DNA from 2 places in the Streptomyces sp. NPDC005408 genome. Region 1 is predicted to be linked to the other one. Evidence: riboswitches for the same ligand, from Rfam matches in the RefSeq annotation. Region 1 holds a riboswitch; the other holds the start of a gene.
What was found. A riboswitch is a leader RNA that binds a small molecule or an ion and turns the genes downstream of it on or off. The one in region 1 is predicted to bind S-adenosylmethionine.
Positions count from the first base shown of each region.

Region 2: it holds a riboswitch for S-adenosylmethionine, as region 1 does, so the genes downstream of both, ABZS64_RS25860 (aminotransferase class V-fold PLP-dependent enzyme) here and thrC (threonine synthase) in region 1, are expected to answer to the same signal.

Region 1 is NZ_JBEXEX010000006.1:152,556-159,770, reverse strand. It holds gene groL (chaperonin GroEL) at 1-518, opposite strand, end outside; gene ABZS64_RS08815 (cold-shock protein) at 881-1,084, opposite strand; gene ABZS64_RS08810 (MoaD/ThiS family protein) at 1,495-1,770, opposite strand; gene thrC (threonine synthase) at 1,794-3,074, opposite strand; SAM riboswitch class I at 3,092-3,219, opposite strand; gene ABZS64_RS08800 (glucosyl-3-phosphoglycerate synthase) at 3,365-4,303, shown strand; gene ABZS64_RS08795 (trehalose-6-phosphate synthase) at 4,385-5,785, shown strand; gene otsB (trehalose-phosphatase) at 5,759-6,607, opposite strand; gene ABZS64_RS08785 (DUF3263 domain-containing protein) at 6,617-6,865, opposite strand; gene ABZS64_RS08780 (sugar ABC transporter substrate-binding protein) at 6,904-7,215, opposite strand, start outside.
Region 2 is NZ_JBEXEX010000031.1:72,827-80,041, forward strand. It holds gene ABZS64_RS25845 (hypothetical protein) at 1-108, opposite strand, end outside; gene ABZS64_RS25850 (rhomboid family intramembrane serine protease) at 259-981, shown strand; gene ABZS64_RS25855 (Lrp/AsnC ligand binding domain-containing protein) at 978-1,259, shown strand; gene ABZS64_RS25860 (aminotransferase class V-fold PLP-dependent enzyme) at 1,347-2,771, opposite strand; SAM riboswitch class IV at 2,977-3,094, opposite strand; gene trpD (anthranilate phosphoribosyltransferase) at 3,184-4,248, opposite strand; gene ABZS64_RS25870 (cytochrome bc complex cytochrome b subunit) at 4,379-6,004, opposite strand; gene ABZS64_RS25875 (Rieske 2Fe-2S domain-containing protein) at 6,001-7,056, opposite strand; gene ABZS64_RS25880 (c-type cytochrome) at 7,053-7,215, opposite strand, start outside.

The sequences.
Region 1 (7,215 bases):
ATGACGCCTTCCTTGCCGACCTTGTCCATGGCTTCGGCGATGAGCTCGCCGATCTGGGTGTCGGCGGCGGAGATGGAGGCCGTCGAAGCGATCTGCTCCTTGGTCTCCACGTCCTTGGCCTGCTCGAGCAGGGCGCCGGAGACGGCCTCGACGGCCTTCTCGATGCCACGCTTGAGGGCCATCGGGTTGGCGCCGGCCGCCACGTTGCGCAGGCCCTCGCGGACGAGCGCCTGGGCGAGGACGGTCGCGGTGGTCGTACCGTCACCGGCGACGTCGTCCGTCTTCTTGGCGACTTCCTTGACCAGCTCGGCGCCGATCTTCTCGTACGGGTCCTCGAGCTCGATCTCCTTGGCGATGGATACACCATCGTTGGTGATCGTGGGGGCGCCCCACTTCTTCTCGAGGACGACGTTGCGGCCCTTGGGGCCAAGGGTGACCTTGACGGCGTCGGCGAGCTGGTTCATCCCGCGCTCGAGACCGCGCCGTGCCTCCTCGTCGAACGCGATGATCTTGGCCATGTGAAGTGGTCCTCCCGGACTGGGGTGGATTCTCCGGACCGCGCTGGCGCCCGCGACGGACGGCCTGAGAGCCGTGCGGTTCCTTGCCCCGCCGACCCTTCGGGCCTCACCGACCCGGTCCTTAAGCTGTCACTCTCACCTGCAGAGTGCTAACGCCAATGATTAGCACTCGACCTATGAGAGTGCAAGCGGCTTCGACGAAGCCTCGATGAGGGGTGGTGGCCGGGTGACGGGTGGGCGCAAGCGGCTCTCGCGGATCGCGGACGGGCACGGAGACGCACGAAGGGCCCGCATCCCCCTAGGATGCGGGCCCTTCGTGCGTGAGTGTCGCGTGAGTGCGTCGGTGGCCGATCGCGCCGAGATCAGACGGCGAGCTTGACCATGTCCGCCTGCGGCCCCTTCTGGCCCTGCGAGATCTCGAACTCGACCCGCTGACCCTCTTCAAGGGTGCGGTATCCGTCCATCTGGATCGCGCTGTAGTGGACGAAAACATCCGCACCACCGTCGACCGCGATGAAGCCGTACCCCTTCTCCGCGTTGAACCACTTGACGGTGCCCTGAGCCATGCCTAACTCCCCTATTACTGGCCCTTGCACAGGTCCGCACTTCGCGGACCCGGGTCAGAACTCACCACCCGACAGGAGGGGGTGTGCGCCGGAACGCGTCGACCGCGGCTGAATGTATCTGCCCAACTGCCCTCTGCAACAGGTCAATCAGACGAGAAATCCGAGCGCGCGCGAACGGATAATTGAACCGAATTCAAGAAATTCCGGGGCAAGTCGGGCCCGGCAAATGGCGCTTAAGGAGGCAATTCGATCGCGCACATTGGCTGCTTCTTCTTGGGCCCGGGCGCATTCTCATATGCGGTCGGCACAAGCAGCGGAGGGGGCTTCCCCAACTGTACCGCGCTCAACCATGCAGAATTGCCCCCTCCGCTTCTCTTGCGGAGGGGGCAATTCTCTTAACGCTGCGTAACTCAGCCGCCGGCGACGGCGGGAATGATCGAAACGCCCGCACCGTCCGGGGTCGCCGTCTCGAGACCCTGCTCGAAACGCACGTCGTCGTCATTGACGTACACGTTCACGAAGCGGCGCAGCTTGCCCTGGTCGTCCAGGACGCGCGCGGCGATGCCCGTGTGGTTCTTCTCCAGGTCGGAGATCACCTCGGAGAGCGTCGCGCCCTCCGCCGGGACCTCGGCCCGACCGCTCGTGTACGTACGGAGAATGGTGGGGATGCGGACGTTCACGCTCATGGTGTTCTGCCTTCCGTAGGTAGTCAGCGGGCCAGGCCGGCGTCGCGGAACGCGTCGAGGCTCGGGCGGATGGTCGCCGTGGGACCGGTCGTCGGAGCGACGGCGTCGAGGGTCTTGAGACCGTCACCGGTGTTGAGCACGACCGTGGTGAGCGCCGGGTCGAGCACGCCCGCCTCGATCAGCTTCTTCGTCACGCCCACGGTCACGCCACCCGCGGTCTCCGCGAAGATGCCCTCCGTACGGGCGAGGAGCTTGATCGCGTCGACGATCTGCTCGTCGTTGACGTCCTCGACGGCGCCGCCGGTGCGGCGCGCGATGTCCAGGACGTACGGGCCGTCGGCGGGGTTGCCGATCGCCAGCGACTTGGCGATGGTGTTCGGCTTCTGCGGCCGTACGACATCGTGCCCGGCCTTGAAGGCGGTCGACACCGGCGAGCAGCCCTCGGCCTGGGCGCCGAAGATCTTGTACGGCTTGTCCTCGACCAGGCCGAGCTTGATCAGCTCCTGCAGGCCCTTGTCGATCTTCGTGAGCTGCGAGCCCGAGGCGATCGGGATCACGATCTGGTCGGGCAACTGCCAGTCGAGCTGCTCGCAGATCTCGTACGCCAGCGTCTTGGAACCCTCGCCGTAGTACGGGCGGAGGTTGACGTTGACGAAGCCCCAGCCCTCGCCCAGCGGGTCGCCGATGAGCTCGGAGCAGAAGCGGTTGACGTCGTCGTAGTTGCCCTCGATGCCGACGAGCTCGCCGCCGTACACCGCGGCCATGACGACCTTGCCCTGCTCCAGGTCGTGCGGAATGAACACACAGGAGCGGAAGCCGGCCCGCGCGGCGGCGGCGCCGACAGCGCCCGCCAGGTTGCCGGTGGAGGAGCAGGAAAGAGTGGTGAAGCCGAAGGCGCGCGCGGCCTCGACGGCGATCGCGACGACACGGTCCTTGAAGGAGTGCGTCGGGTTGCCGGAGTCGTCCTTGATGTACAGGCCGCCGGTGACGCCCAGCTCACGGGCGAGGTTGTCGGCCTTGACGAGCTTGGTGAAGCCGGGGTTGATGTTCGGCTTCTCGGCCACGTCGGCGGGGACGGGCAGCAGCGGGGCGTACCGCCAGATGTTGTTCGGACCCGCTTCGATCCGCTTCTTCAGCGCCTCGGGGTCATCGGCCGGAAGGTCGTACGCGACTTCGAGTGGCCCGAAACAGGAGGCACAGGCGAAGATCGGGCCAAGGTCGAAACGCTCTCCGCACTCGCGGCACGAGAGCGCCGCGGCGGGACCGAGGTTCACGGGGGTGGTTGCGACAGTCTGCACAGCCATGGTGGCGAGGCCCTTTCTCCTCATCTTCCTCGCGACGCATTTCGCCACGAGACGGAATTGGCACCTTCCCCACCGTGACCTCGCGGTCGGCGGGAGGGTTGCCGGGACTTCAACGGGCCGTTCCCTCTGTCCCTCTGGATGAGCGGTATTCGGTTATCAGCGTGAGGACCCCCGACATGCGACGGTCATCCGCGTTGTTCAAGACTGTAACCGAAGGCCCGGACGCTTGAGATAGTCGTCCGAACCGCGAGATGGATCACAGGATCCGGATGTCAGAGGGAGACGCGCACGTGCTGGAAGAGGTGGAGCGCTGGCTGACCAGGCGTTCCTGGTCTGCGGCCGACCGCCCGCTCGGCCGGCTGATGGCCGGCAAGCGCGGTACGACCATCAGCGTCGTCCTGCCCGCGCTCGACGAGGAGGCGACGGTCGGCGAGATCGTCACCGTGATCCGGCGTGAGCTGATGGAGGCCGTACCGCTCGTCGACGAGCTGGTCGTCATCGACTCGGGTTCGACCGACCGTACGGCCGAGGTGGCCGCGGCTGCCGGAGCGCGCGTCGTGCACCGGGACTCGATCCTGCCCCGGATACCCGCGGTCCAGGGCAAGGGCGAGGTGCTGTGGCGGTCGCTGATGGTGACCGGCGGCGACATCGTCTGCTTCGTCGACGCTGACCTCAAGGAGTTCTCGGCCGACTTCGTCTCCGGGATCGTGGGGCCGCTGCTGACCGACCCCGAGGTGCAGTTCGTCAAGGCGATGTACGACCGGCCGCTCGGCGAGGTGTCCGGTCAGGGCGGCCGGGTGACCGAGCTGGTGGCGCGGCCGCTGCTGAATCTGCACTGGCCGCAGCTGGCCGGGTTCGTCCAGCCGCTCGGCGGGGAGTATGCGGCGCGGCGCTCGCTGCTGGAGCGACTGCCCTTCCCCGTGGGTTACGGAGTGGAGCTGGGTCTGCTGGTCGACGCGCTGCACACGGTGGGGCTCGACGCGCTGGCGCAGGTGGACGTCGGTTCGCGCAAGCACCGCCACCAGGACGGTCAGGCGCTGGGGCGGATGGCCGCGGCGATCTACCGTACGGCTCAACTGCGGCTCTCCCGCGGTCACTTGGTGCGGCCTGCGCTCACACAGTTCGAGCGGGGCGATGAGGGCTTCGTACCGCGGACACATGCAGTGGACACCGAGGAGCGGCCGCCGATGCGCGAGATCGGCGAGTACGCGGCACGGCACGCGGCATGAGGACCGGCATGAGGACACCGAGTGGCGCAGTCCAGCCGTACGCACGTTTGAGGGTTTACAGGAAGGGCTAGGTTTCGGCACATGGTCTCCCAGCAGCCTGCCGCCCAGATCCTTGTCGCGTCGAACCGCGGCCCGGTCACATACACGCGTCAGCAGGACGGTTCGCTGGACGCCCGCCGCGGCGGGGGCGGTGTGGTCTCCGGTCTGTCCGCGATCGACTCCGAGTCGGACTCGGTGTGGGTGTGCGCCGCCCTCAGCGACGGCGACCGCGAGGCGGTACGGCGCGGGGTGGCCGAGCCCGGGGTGCGGATGCTCGACATCGACGCCGATGTGTTCGCCGACGCGTACAACGGGATCGCGAACTCCGTGCTGTGGTTCGTGCACCACATGCTCTACCAGACGCCGCTCGAGCCGGTCTTCGACGCGGAGTTCCGCCGCCAGTGGGCCTCGTACGAGGCCTACAACCGCGCCTTCGCCGAGGCCCTGGCCGAGGAGGCCGCGCCGGGCGCCGACGTCCTGGTGCAGGACTACCACCTGGCGCTGGTGCCCCGGATGCTCCGCGCCCACCGCCCCGACCTGCGTATCGGCCATTTCTCGCACACGCCGTGGGCACCCGTCGACTACTTCCGGATGCTGCCCGACGACATCGCCGCCCAGCTGCTCGGCGGCATCCTCGGCGCCGACCGGGCGGCGTTCCTCACCCACCGCTGGGCGGATGCCTTCACCGACTGCTGCCACACCGTGCTTGGCCCCGGCATCCCTTCTGGCACCCGGATCGGGGTGCACGGTCTCGGCGCGGACGCGGACTTCCTGCGGGAGCGCTCACACCGGCCCGACGTGGAGGAGCGGCTGGCCGCGCTGCGCGAACAGGTGGGCCCCGGGCGAAAGACGATCGTGCGCGTGGACCGCACCGAACTGTCCAAGAACATCGTGCGCGGGCTGCTCGCCTACCGGCACCTGCTGGAAACCCGGCCCGAATGGCGGGAGCGGGTCGTCCACGTCGCCTTCGCGTACCCCTCGCGGCAGGACCTGGCGGTCTACCGCGAGTACACGGCCGAGGTCCAGCGCGTCGCCGACGAGATCAACTCCACGTACGGGTCGGAGACATGGAGCCCGGTCGTCCTGCATGTGAAGGACGACTTCGCCCGCTCCCTGGCCGCGTACCGGCTGGCGGACGTCGCCCTGGTCAACCCCATCCGGGACGGTATGAACCTGGTCGCCAAGGAGATCCCCGTCGTCTCCGACGACGGCTGTGCGCTGGTGCTGTCGCGTGAGGCGGGAGCGCACGAGGAACTGGGCGAGGACGCGGTCACGGTCAATCCGTACGACGTGACCGGCACCGCCGACGCGCTGCACCAGGCGCTGACCATGCCCCACGACGAACGGGCCCACCGCACCAAGCGGCTGGCGGCCGCGGCGACCGCGCTGCCGCCGCAGCAGTGGTTCCTCGACCAGCTACAGGCGCTGCGCGAGGGCTCCTAGGAACTCCACGACCGCCGCCGGACCCGGCAGCAGCAGGTCGGCGCGGTCCGCGACCTCCGGCACCTCGGCGCTGCCGCTGCACACCAGCAGGCCGGGGATGCCGTCCGAGCGGAGCTTTTCGACGGCGGCGAAGGCGGGCAGATCCCCGAGGTCGTCCCCGGCGTAGAGGACGGCTTCGGCCTCCACTTCGCGTACGTACTCGGCAAGCGCCACGCCCTTGTCCATGCCCGGCGGGCGCAGCTCCAGGACCATACGGCCCGGCTCCACGATCAGTCCGTGGCGGGCGGCGAGCTCGGCGAGCGGATCGCGCAGGGCGTCGAAGGCGGCCTGCGGGTCGGAGGCGCGGCGCGTATGGACCGCGACGGCCTGGCCCTTCTCCTCGATCCAGGTGCCCTGCCACGCCCCGATGTCGTCGAGGAATCCGGGGAGTTCGGCGCGGGCGGCCGCGACACCGGGATGCGGGGCCGGCGTTTTGACCGTGCCGGACACGGCGTCCCAGCGCTCGGCGCCGTAGTGACCGAGGACGACGAGATGGTCCAGGCCCGGCACTCCGGCGAAGCCGCCGTACCGGACGGCGACACCCGCGGGGCGTCCCGTGACCACGGCGACGGATGCGATACGTGGCGCGAGCGCGGCGAGCGCCGGGACGGTGCCGGGGTGGGCGCGGGCCTGTTCGGGGTCGGGCACGATCTCGGCGAGAGTGCCGTCGAAGTCGAGGGCGACGACGGCTTTCTGCGGCCGGGCGAAAATCGCGGCCAGACCGTCACGGCCGGCGGGGGTGGACGGCGTCGGCAGGGGATGCGGGTACGGGGAGCTGCCCATGGACCGACCCTATCGGCGACTTCGTTTCGCGTCCCTGACACGGCGGAGCCGGTTGACCGTGACCGGGTCGTGGGCGAGGGCGCGCTCGTCGTCGATGAGGGCGTTGAGAAGCTGGTAGTAGCGGACCGGGGAGATGCCGAGCTGTTCCCTGATGGCCCTCTCCTTCGCGCCGGGCCCCGGCCAGGAGCGGTGCTCCATGGCCAGTACGGCACGGTCACGCTCGGAGAGCGCCTGGTCGTCGGTCATACGATCCAACATATCGGCGACGGGTTGTTCTCTGCCGCGGACCGCCGGGACTACTCGGCGTTCTCCTTGACGGTGGCGGCGCGGGCGATGCGGCCGAGAACATCAGCCGGGTTGGCGCCCGGCTCCACAGCCTGTCCGACGTTCTTCTTGATGTTCTCGCTGACGGCCGCCCATGAGGTCTTGCCGACGGGCGGAAGCACCGAGGTGGGGAGCTCTTCCAGGAACTCCTTGAGGTCCTGGTGCTCGGGGTCCGCGGCCATCGCCTCGGAGGCGGAGACCGTCACCGGCAGCAGGTCGTTCTGGCCGGCGAAGTCGAGGACGTTCTTGTCGCTGAAGACGAAGTCCAGGAACTTGCCGATCTC
Region 2 (7,215 bases), on a different contig from region 1:
GACGTACTCGACGACCTTGGAGGAGCGGGTGACATCGAAGCGGGTGAGATTGCCGCACAGCGTGCAGCGCCAGCGGGTCTCGGCGGTCGGCGAGGGAACCGTCGTCATCGTGCCGTCCTCTTTCGTCGTACGAGTGCGGGTGCCGCTGTGCGCCGTCGAACTGCGGGTGTACTGCCCGTAACCCTACGGCCTCGCAGGTACCCCATGGCGCGGCGAGGCACCCTGTACCGTTCGGTCCCACTACGCCATGCTCTGTCCATGATCGGTTGGCGGGGAGCGGTCCGGGGCGCGGTCACCGGGCCCGCGGTGACATACGGCATGATCGCCATCTGCTGTGCGGTGTTCGTGATCAGTCCGGTCTCGGGCCTCAATCCGGTGTACGGCACCGGTGACGCGCTGCTCGCCGCGCAGAGCGGGTACTTCGCGCGGTGGGGCGTGATCCCCGCCGAACTGCTGAGCAGCTCCCCCGGCACCCTGCTCACCCCGCTCACCGCCCTCTTCGTCCACGGCAGTTGGCTGCATCTGCTGGGCAACATGCTCTTCCTCTACGTCTTCGGGGCGATGGCCGAGGAACGCATCGGGCAGCTGGAGTTCGCCCTCTTCTACCTGGGCTGCGGCTACCTCGCGCTGCTCGCCTACGCGGCGGCCAACGCCGAATCCGACCAGACCCTGGTGGGAGCGTCCGGGGCGATCTCGGGGGTGCTCGGCGCGTTCCTGTACCTCTTCCCGAAGGCCCGGGTCACCAGTCTCTTCCCGTTCCTCTTCTTCCTGCCGCTGCGCTTCCCCGCGTGGATCGTGCTGATCTTCTGGTTCGCCCTCCAATGGCTGGCGGCCCAGGGCGCGGGCAGTGGCCCGGGGGTGGCGTATCTCGCGCATCTGGTGGGGTTCGGGGTGGGCTTTCTGTACGCCTGGGGACGTTTCCGCCGTAGTACTAGAGTGAAGGCCCAAGCAGCGGCCACTGAGGGAGAACGCCAGCCGTGATCACCGCGATCGTGCTCATCAAGACCAGCGTGGACCGCATCCCCGAGATCGCCGAGTCGATCGCCGCGCTCGACAGCGTGAGCGAGGTCTTCTCGGTGACCGGCACGTACGACCTGATCGCCATGGTGCGCGTGGCCAAGCACGACGACCTGGCGGACGTCATCCCCGGCAAGATCAGCAAGATCCCGGGCGTGGAGGGCACGGACACGCATGTCGCGTTTCGTACGTACTCCCAGCACGACCTGGAGGCGGCGTTCGCGATCGGCCTCGACGCGTAGCACCCGGCGGGGCGCACTGCCCCCACAGCACACAAGCCCGCGCCGGCCGGCGCGGGCTTGCAGCGGGTCCGGGGCGGAGCCCAGGCGTCAGACCGCCGGGACGCAGCGGCCGTCCTCCGTGTGGTAGGTCCACTTCGCGCCGACCGTGACCAGTTCCCGCACCGCCCCCACGAAGCGCTCCACGTGCTCGTCAGGCGTACCCGCCCCGAAGCTGACCCGGATCGCGTTGAGCGAGCGCTCGCCCGGCTCGGCCTCCGGGGCGCCGCACTCGCCCGGGTCCTGCGGGTCGGTGCCGAGCAGCGTGCGGACCAGCGGGTGGGCACAGAACAGGCCGTCCCGGACGCCGATGCCGTACTCCGCCGAGAGCGCCGCCGCGAAGTGCGAGCTGTTCCAGCCGTCGACGACGAACGAGATGACGCCGACCCGCGGGGCGTCGTCACCGAAGAGCGAGAGGACCTTGACCTCCGGGACCTCCGCAAGGCCCGCGCGGACCTTCGCCACCAGCTGCTGCTCCCGCGCAACGAGGCTGTCGAAACCGGCCTCGGTGAGCGCCTTGCAGGCGGAGGCGATGGAGTAGACCCCGATGACGTTCGGCGAGCCTGCCTCGTGGCGGGCGGCCGTGGTGTGCCAGTCGACGTCCACGCCCCCGTCCGTGCGACGGGCCACCTTCCGCGAGGCGCCGCCGCCCGCCAGGTACGGCTCCGCCTCCCGCAGCCAGTCCGCGCGGCCCGCGAGCACACCCGAGCCGAACGGCGCGTACAGCTTGTGCCCGGAGAAGGCGACCCAGTCGACGTCCAGGTCCTTCACGGAGACCGGGTGGTGCGGCGCGAGCTGAGCCGCGTCCAGCACGATCCGCGCACCGTGCACGTGCGCCGCGGCCGCCAGCTCCTTCACGGGCCACAGCTCACCGGTGACATTGGACGCGCCGGTCACGCAGACCAGCGCCGGGCCGTACGAGTCACGGTCGGCGAGCGCATGCTCCAGAGTCCGGACCGCTTCGGCCGGTGTACGCGGGGCGTTCAGGTACGTCACGCGGGCGTCGCGCCACGGCAGCAGCGAGGCATGGTGCTCGGTCTCGAAGACGAAGACCTCGCAGTCCGCGGGGATCACGGCCGCCAGAAGATTGAGGGAGTCCGTGGTCGAGCGGGTGAAGACGACCTGGTCGCCCTCGCGGCAGTCGAGGAACTCTGCGACCGTGACCCGGCTGTTCTCGAAGAGGTCGGTGGACAGCTGCGAGAGGTACCCGGCGCCGCGGTGGACGCTGCCGTAGTACGGCGCGTACGCGGCGACGTCGTCCCACACCCGCTGCAGTGCGGGGGCGCTCGCCGCATAGTCGAGGGCGGCGTAGGTGACCTCGCCACCGGTGACGAGCGGCACGGTCACATCACGGCCGAGCACCGGCAGCGGCGCCCCGCAGGCGGGGTCCGCGGACTCGGAGCAGGCGGACGAGGCGGCGGAAGCGGCGAAGGCAGAAGAGTCGGCGGTGGCAACGGCGTTCGGGCGTGCGGACATGGCGGTATCTCCCGGCAGGACAAGACGGAATGAGCTTCGGTAGACCCGCGCGGGCGCTCAACGGCCGCTCGCCGCACGGGGGTTGCCTCGACCACACGGCGATCGCCGCGCGGAGGCGTACTGAAGTGGGGGCTTGGAAAGCCCTATCGCATTCGCTTGCTCACGAGACTGCTCCCTTGAGGACCAGGACCCCAGGGTGTGCAGGGGTCCGCGCTTGCCGCAGACCTCGCTGCCTACGGCCTGGTCTTCACCCGGGGCACCCCGCCACGGACGGAGGGTTGCCGGACAGCGAGCCGGGGCCGTAATCGCTGTCACTCATGACCTTGAAGAGCATCCTGCCATACGTCGCACCGTGCGCAAGGCGTGGTCCGGTTCCTGAGACAGGAACCGGACCACGCCTTGCTTCACGCAGTCACGCGTTGCTCGCGGCCACCCACCGCTTGAGCGCCGCCTTCGCCGCCCCCGAGTCGATCGACTCCGCCGCCTTCGCCATCCCGGCCGAGATCTGCTCGGCGAGCGACCCCTCCCCCGGTGCGAGAGCAACGAGCGCCGCCGCGGAGTTCAGCAGCACCGCGTCCCGTACGGGCCCGGTCTCGCCGCTCAGCAGCCTGCGCGCGACATCCGCGTTGTACGAGGCGTCCGCGCCCCGCAGGGCCTCCACCGGCACCAGGTCGATGCCGATGTCCCGCGGGTCGAAGGCCTCCTCGCGCACCTGCCCGTCCCGGACCACCCACACCCGTGACGTGGCCGTCGTCGTCAGCTCGTCGAGCCCGTCGTCGCCCCGGAAAACCAGCGCCGACGATCCGCGCTCGGCCAGCACCCCGGCCACGATCGGCGCCATCCGGGCGTCCGCGACACCGGTGGCCTGCGCCTTCACGCGTGCCGGGTTGGTGAGCGGGCCGAGGAAGTTGAACGTGGTGCGGATGCCCAGCTCCTTGCGGGCGGCCGCCACATGCCGCAGCGCCGGGTGGAACTTCACCGCGAAGCAGAAGGTGATCCCCGCTTCGTCGGCGACGGCGGCGACCCGCTGCGGGGTCAGCTCCAGATTGACGCCGAGCTTCTCCAGGACGTCCGAGGCACCGCTCGCGCTCGACGCGGCCCGGTTGCCGTGTTTGACGACCTTCGCACCGGTGCCGGCCACGACGATCGCGGACATCGTGGAGATGTTGACGGTCTTGGCGCCGTCGCCGCCCGTGCCGACGATGTCGACGCTGGGCCCGGGAACCTCGATCAGGTTCGCGTGCTCGTACATGGTGCGTACAAGACCGGAGATCTCCTCGACCGTCTCGCCCTTGGCCCGCAGGGCGACCACGAAACCGGCGATCTGGGCGTTCGTCGCCTCGCCGCTGAGGATGCGGTCCATGGCCCACGCCGTGGCGTCGGCGCTCTGGTCGCGGTTGCTGAGGAGAGCCTCCAGCACGCCCGGCCAGGAGTGTGCCGCCACGCTGTCGCCGCCAACCGGGGTCACAACGTTCATGGTCCACTCCAGGGTCCACAGCCGAGTAGGAATGCCCCCACCCTATCCAGCCCCGGGCACAGCAAAGAGCCCCGTCCGGCGAATGGACGGGGCTCCCGCTGTGGCGACCGCGACGTGCGGCCGGGTGGGATCAGTGGTGGCCGTGGCCGCTGGTGATCTCCTGGAACTCTTCCGGCGTCGGCTTGGGGATCTGGTTCCCCTCGCCGTAGTAGCTCTTGCTGAGCTTGGCCCTCAGCTTCTGGCCACGGGTGAGCTTGCGCTCGACGCCGTTCTCGTCGACCGTCGGGCCGATCTCCACGGGCTTGTACTGCTCGTGCGCCGTGAGCGTGTGCAGAGCACCCTGGCTGAGCGGCTCGTGGACCTCGACGAACTCACCGTGCGGCAGGCGCTTGATGATGCCGGACTCGCGTCCGTGCAGCACCTTGTCCCTGTCGCGACGCTGCAGACCCATGCAGATCCGCTTGGTGATGACGAAGGCGATGACCGGTCCGACGAAGAAGCCGATCCGGGCGAACCAGGTGATGCTGTTGATCGACAGATGGAGGAACAGGGCGAACATGTCGTTTCCACCGGCGATCAGCAGGATGAAGTACCAGGTCAGCCACGCCACGCCGAAGGCCGTACGGGTCGGGGCGTTGCGCGGGCGGTCCAGGATGTGGTGCTCGCGCTTGTCCCCGGTGATCCAGGACTCGACGAAGGGGTAGACCGCGATCGCGACCAGGACCAGCGGGAAGATCATCAGCGGGATGAAGACACCCAGGGCGAGGGTGTGGCCCCAGGCATTGATCTCCCAGCCGGGCATCGCCCGGATCAGGCCCTCGGAGAAGCCCATGTACCAGTCGGGCTGGGCGCCCGTGGACACCTGGTCCGGACGGTACGGGCCGAGCGCCCAGATCGGGTTGATCGAGGCGACCGCCGAGACCACCGCGATGACACCGAAGACCAGGAAGAAGAAGCCTCCGGCCTTGGCCATGTAGATCGGCAGCAGCGGCATGCCGACGACGTTCTTGTTGGTCCGGCCGGGACCCGCGAACTGCGTGTGCTTGTGGAAGAACACCAGGATCAGGTGCCCCACCAGCAGGCCCATCATGATGCCGGGCAGCAGCAGGATGTGGACCGAGTAGAACCTGGCCACGAAGTCGCCGCCGGGGAACTCCCCGCCGAAGAGGAACATCGACAGATACGTGCCGACGACCGGCACCGACAGGATCGCGCCCTCCATGAACCGGACACCCGTTCCGGAGAGCAGGTCGTCGGGGAGCGAGTAGCCGGTGAAGCCGGTGAACATGCCGAGCACCAGCAGCAGGAAGCCGAACAGCCAGTTGATCTCGCGCGGCTTGCGGAAGGCGCCCGTGAAGAAGACGCGCATCATGTGCACGAGCATGCCCGCGATGAAGATCAGCGCCGCCCAGTGGTGGATCTGCCGGATCAGCAGACCGCCACGGACGTCGAAGCTGATGTCCAGCGTCGAGGCGTACGCCTCCGACATCCGCACACCCTGCATCGGGATGTAACTGCCGTGGTACTCCACCTCGTTCATCGACGGGTGGAAGAACAGGGTCAGATACACACCCGTGAGGATGATGATGATGAAGCTGTAGAGGCAGATCTCACCGAGCATGAACGACCAGTGGTCCGGGAAGATCTTGCGCATATTGGCCTTGGCCAGGCCGTAGATCCCCAGTCGGCCGTCCGCCCAGTCGGCCACCCGCTCACCGGCGGGTGCTTTGCGCTTGGACTCTGCTGTAGTACTCATCCGCGCTCCCAGAAGGAAGGACCGACGGGCTCATCGAAGTCGCCGAGCGCCTCAAGGTTGCCCTCAGCATTCACGCCGATCCGCAGCTGCGGAAGGCGGTGACCGGCCGGGCCGAAGATGACGCGGGCGCCGTCGGAGAGGTCGAAGGTGGACTGGTGGCACGGGCAGAGCACGTGGTGCGTCTGCTGCTCGTAGAGGCTGATCGGACAGCCGACATGCGTACAGATCTTCGAGAACGCCACGATGCCCTCGTGCGACCACTCGAGCTCGCGCTTGTCCTTGATGTCGTCCGGCTGGATCCGGACGATCATCAGGGCCGCCTTCGCGATCTCCTTCTGGAAGTCGTCCGCGTCCTCCTCCAGGCCCTCGGGCTTGGCGAAGGTCAGCGAACCGATGGCGACGTCCTCGGGACGCAGCGGCTCATCGGTGTTCATGTTGATGAGCTGCTTGCCATCGGCCCACAGCGTCGAGCGCAGCTTCTTCTCGGGCAGCGGGCCCAGGTCGCGCAGCAGCACCAGGCCGGAGAGCGGCACCATGGCCAGCGCGCCGAACATGGTGTTGCGGATCAGCTTGCGCCGGCCGAAGCCGGACTCCTCGGCGCCGGCCGCGAAGTCGGCCATGACCTTGGCCCGGACCTCGGGCTCGGCCTCGATCGGGTGACGCTCGTCGGCGATCTCCTGATCGGACATCAGGGTGCGGGCCCAGTGGACCGCGCCCGCGCCGATGCAGAAGAGCGCGATCCCGAGGGTCAGACCCAGCGAGAAGTTCAGCGCGCTGACGTGCCCGAACGGGAAGATGAAGACGATCTTGTTGACCGGGAAGGTCACGAACGAGGCGATGAAGGCGATCGTGGCCAGCATCGACAGCGTGAACAGGAAGGCGACCGTGCGCTCGGAGCGCCTGGCGGCCCGCTCGTCGATGTCCTGGACACGCGGCTTGTGGGCGGGCAGGCCCGGGTCCGCGAACGGATCCTCCACGACCTCTACCGCGCCGTGCGCGGCTGCGGCCTGCTCTGAGGGCAGGTTCTCTTCTGGAATCTCTTGGCTACTCATGACTTCTTGGCCTTAGCGGTGTGGGCCGCGACCCAGATGGCGACTGCGATGAGCACACCCAGACCGAAGATCCAGCCGAACAGCCCCTCGACGACGGGGCCGAGGCCACCGAGCTTGAGGCCGCCGGGGCTCTCGGAGTCCTCGCCGTTCACGGTCTGG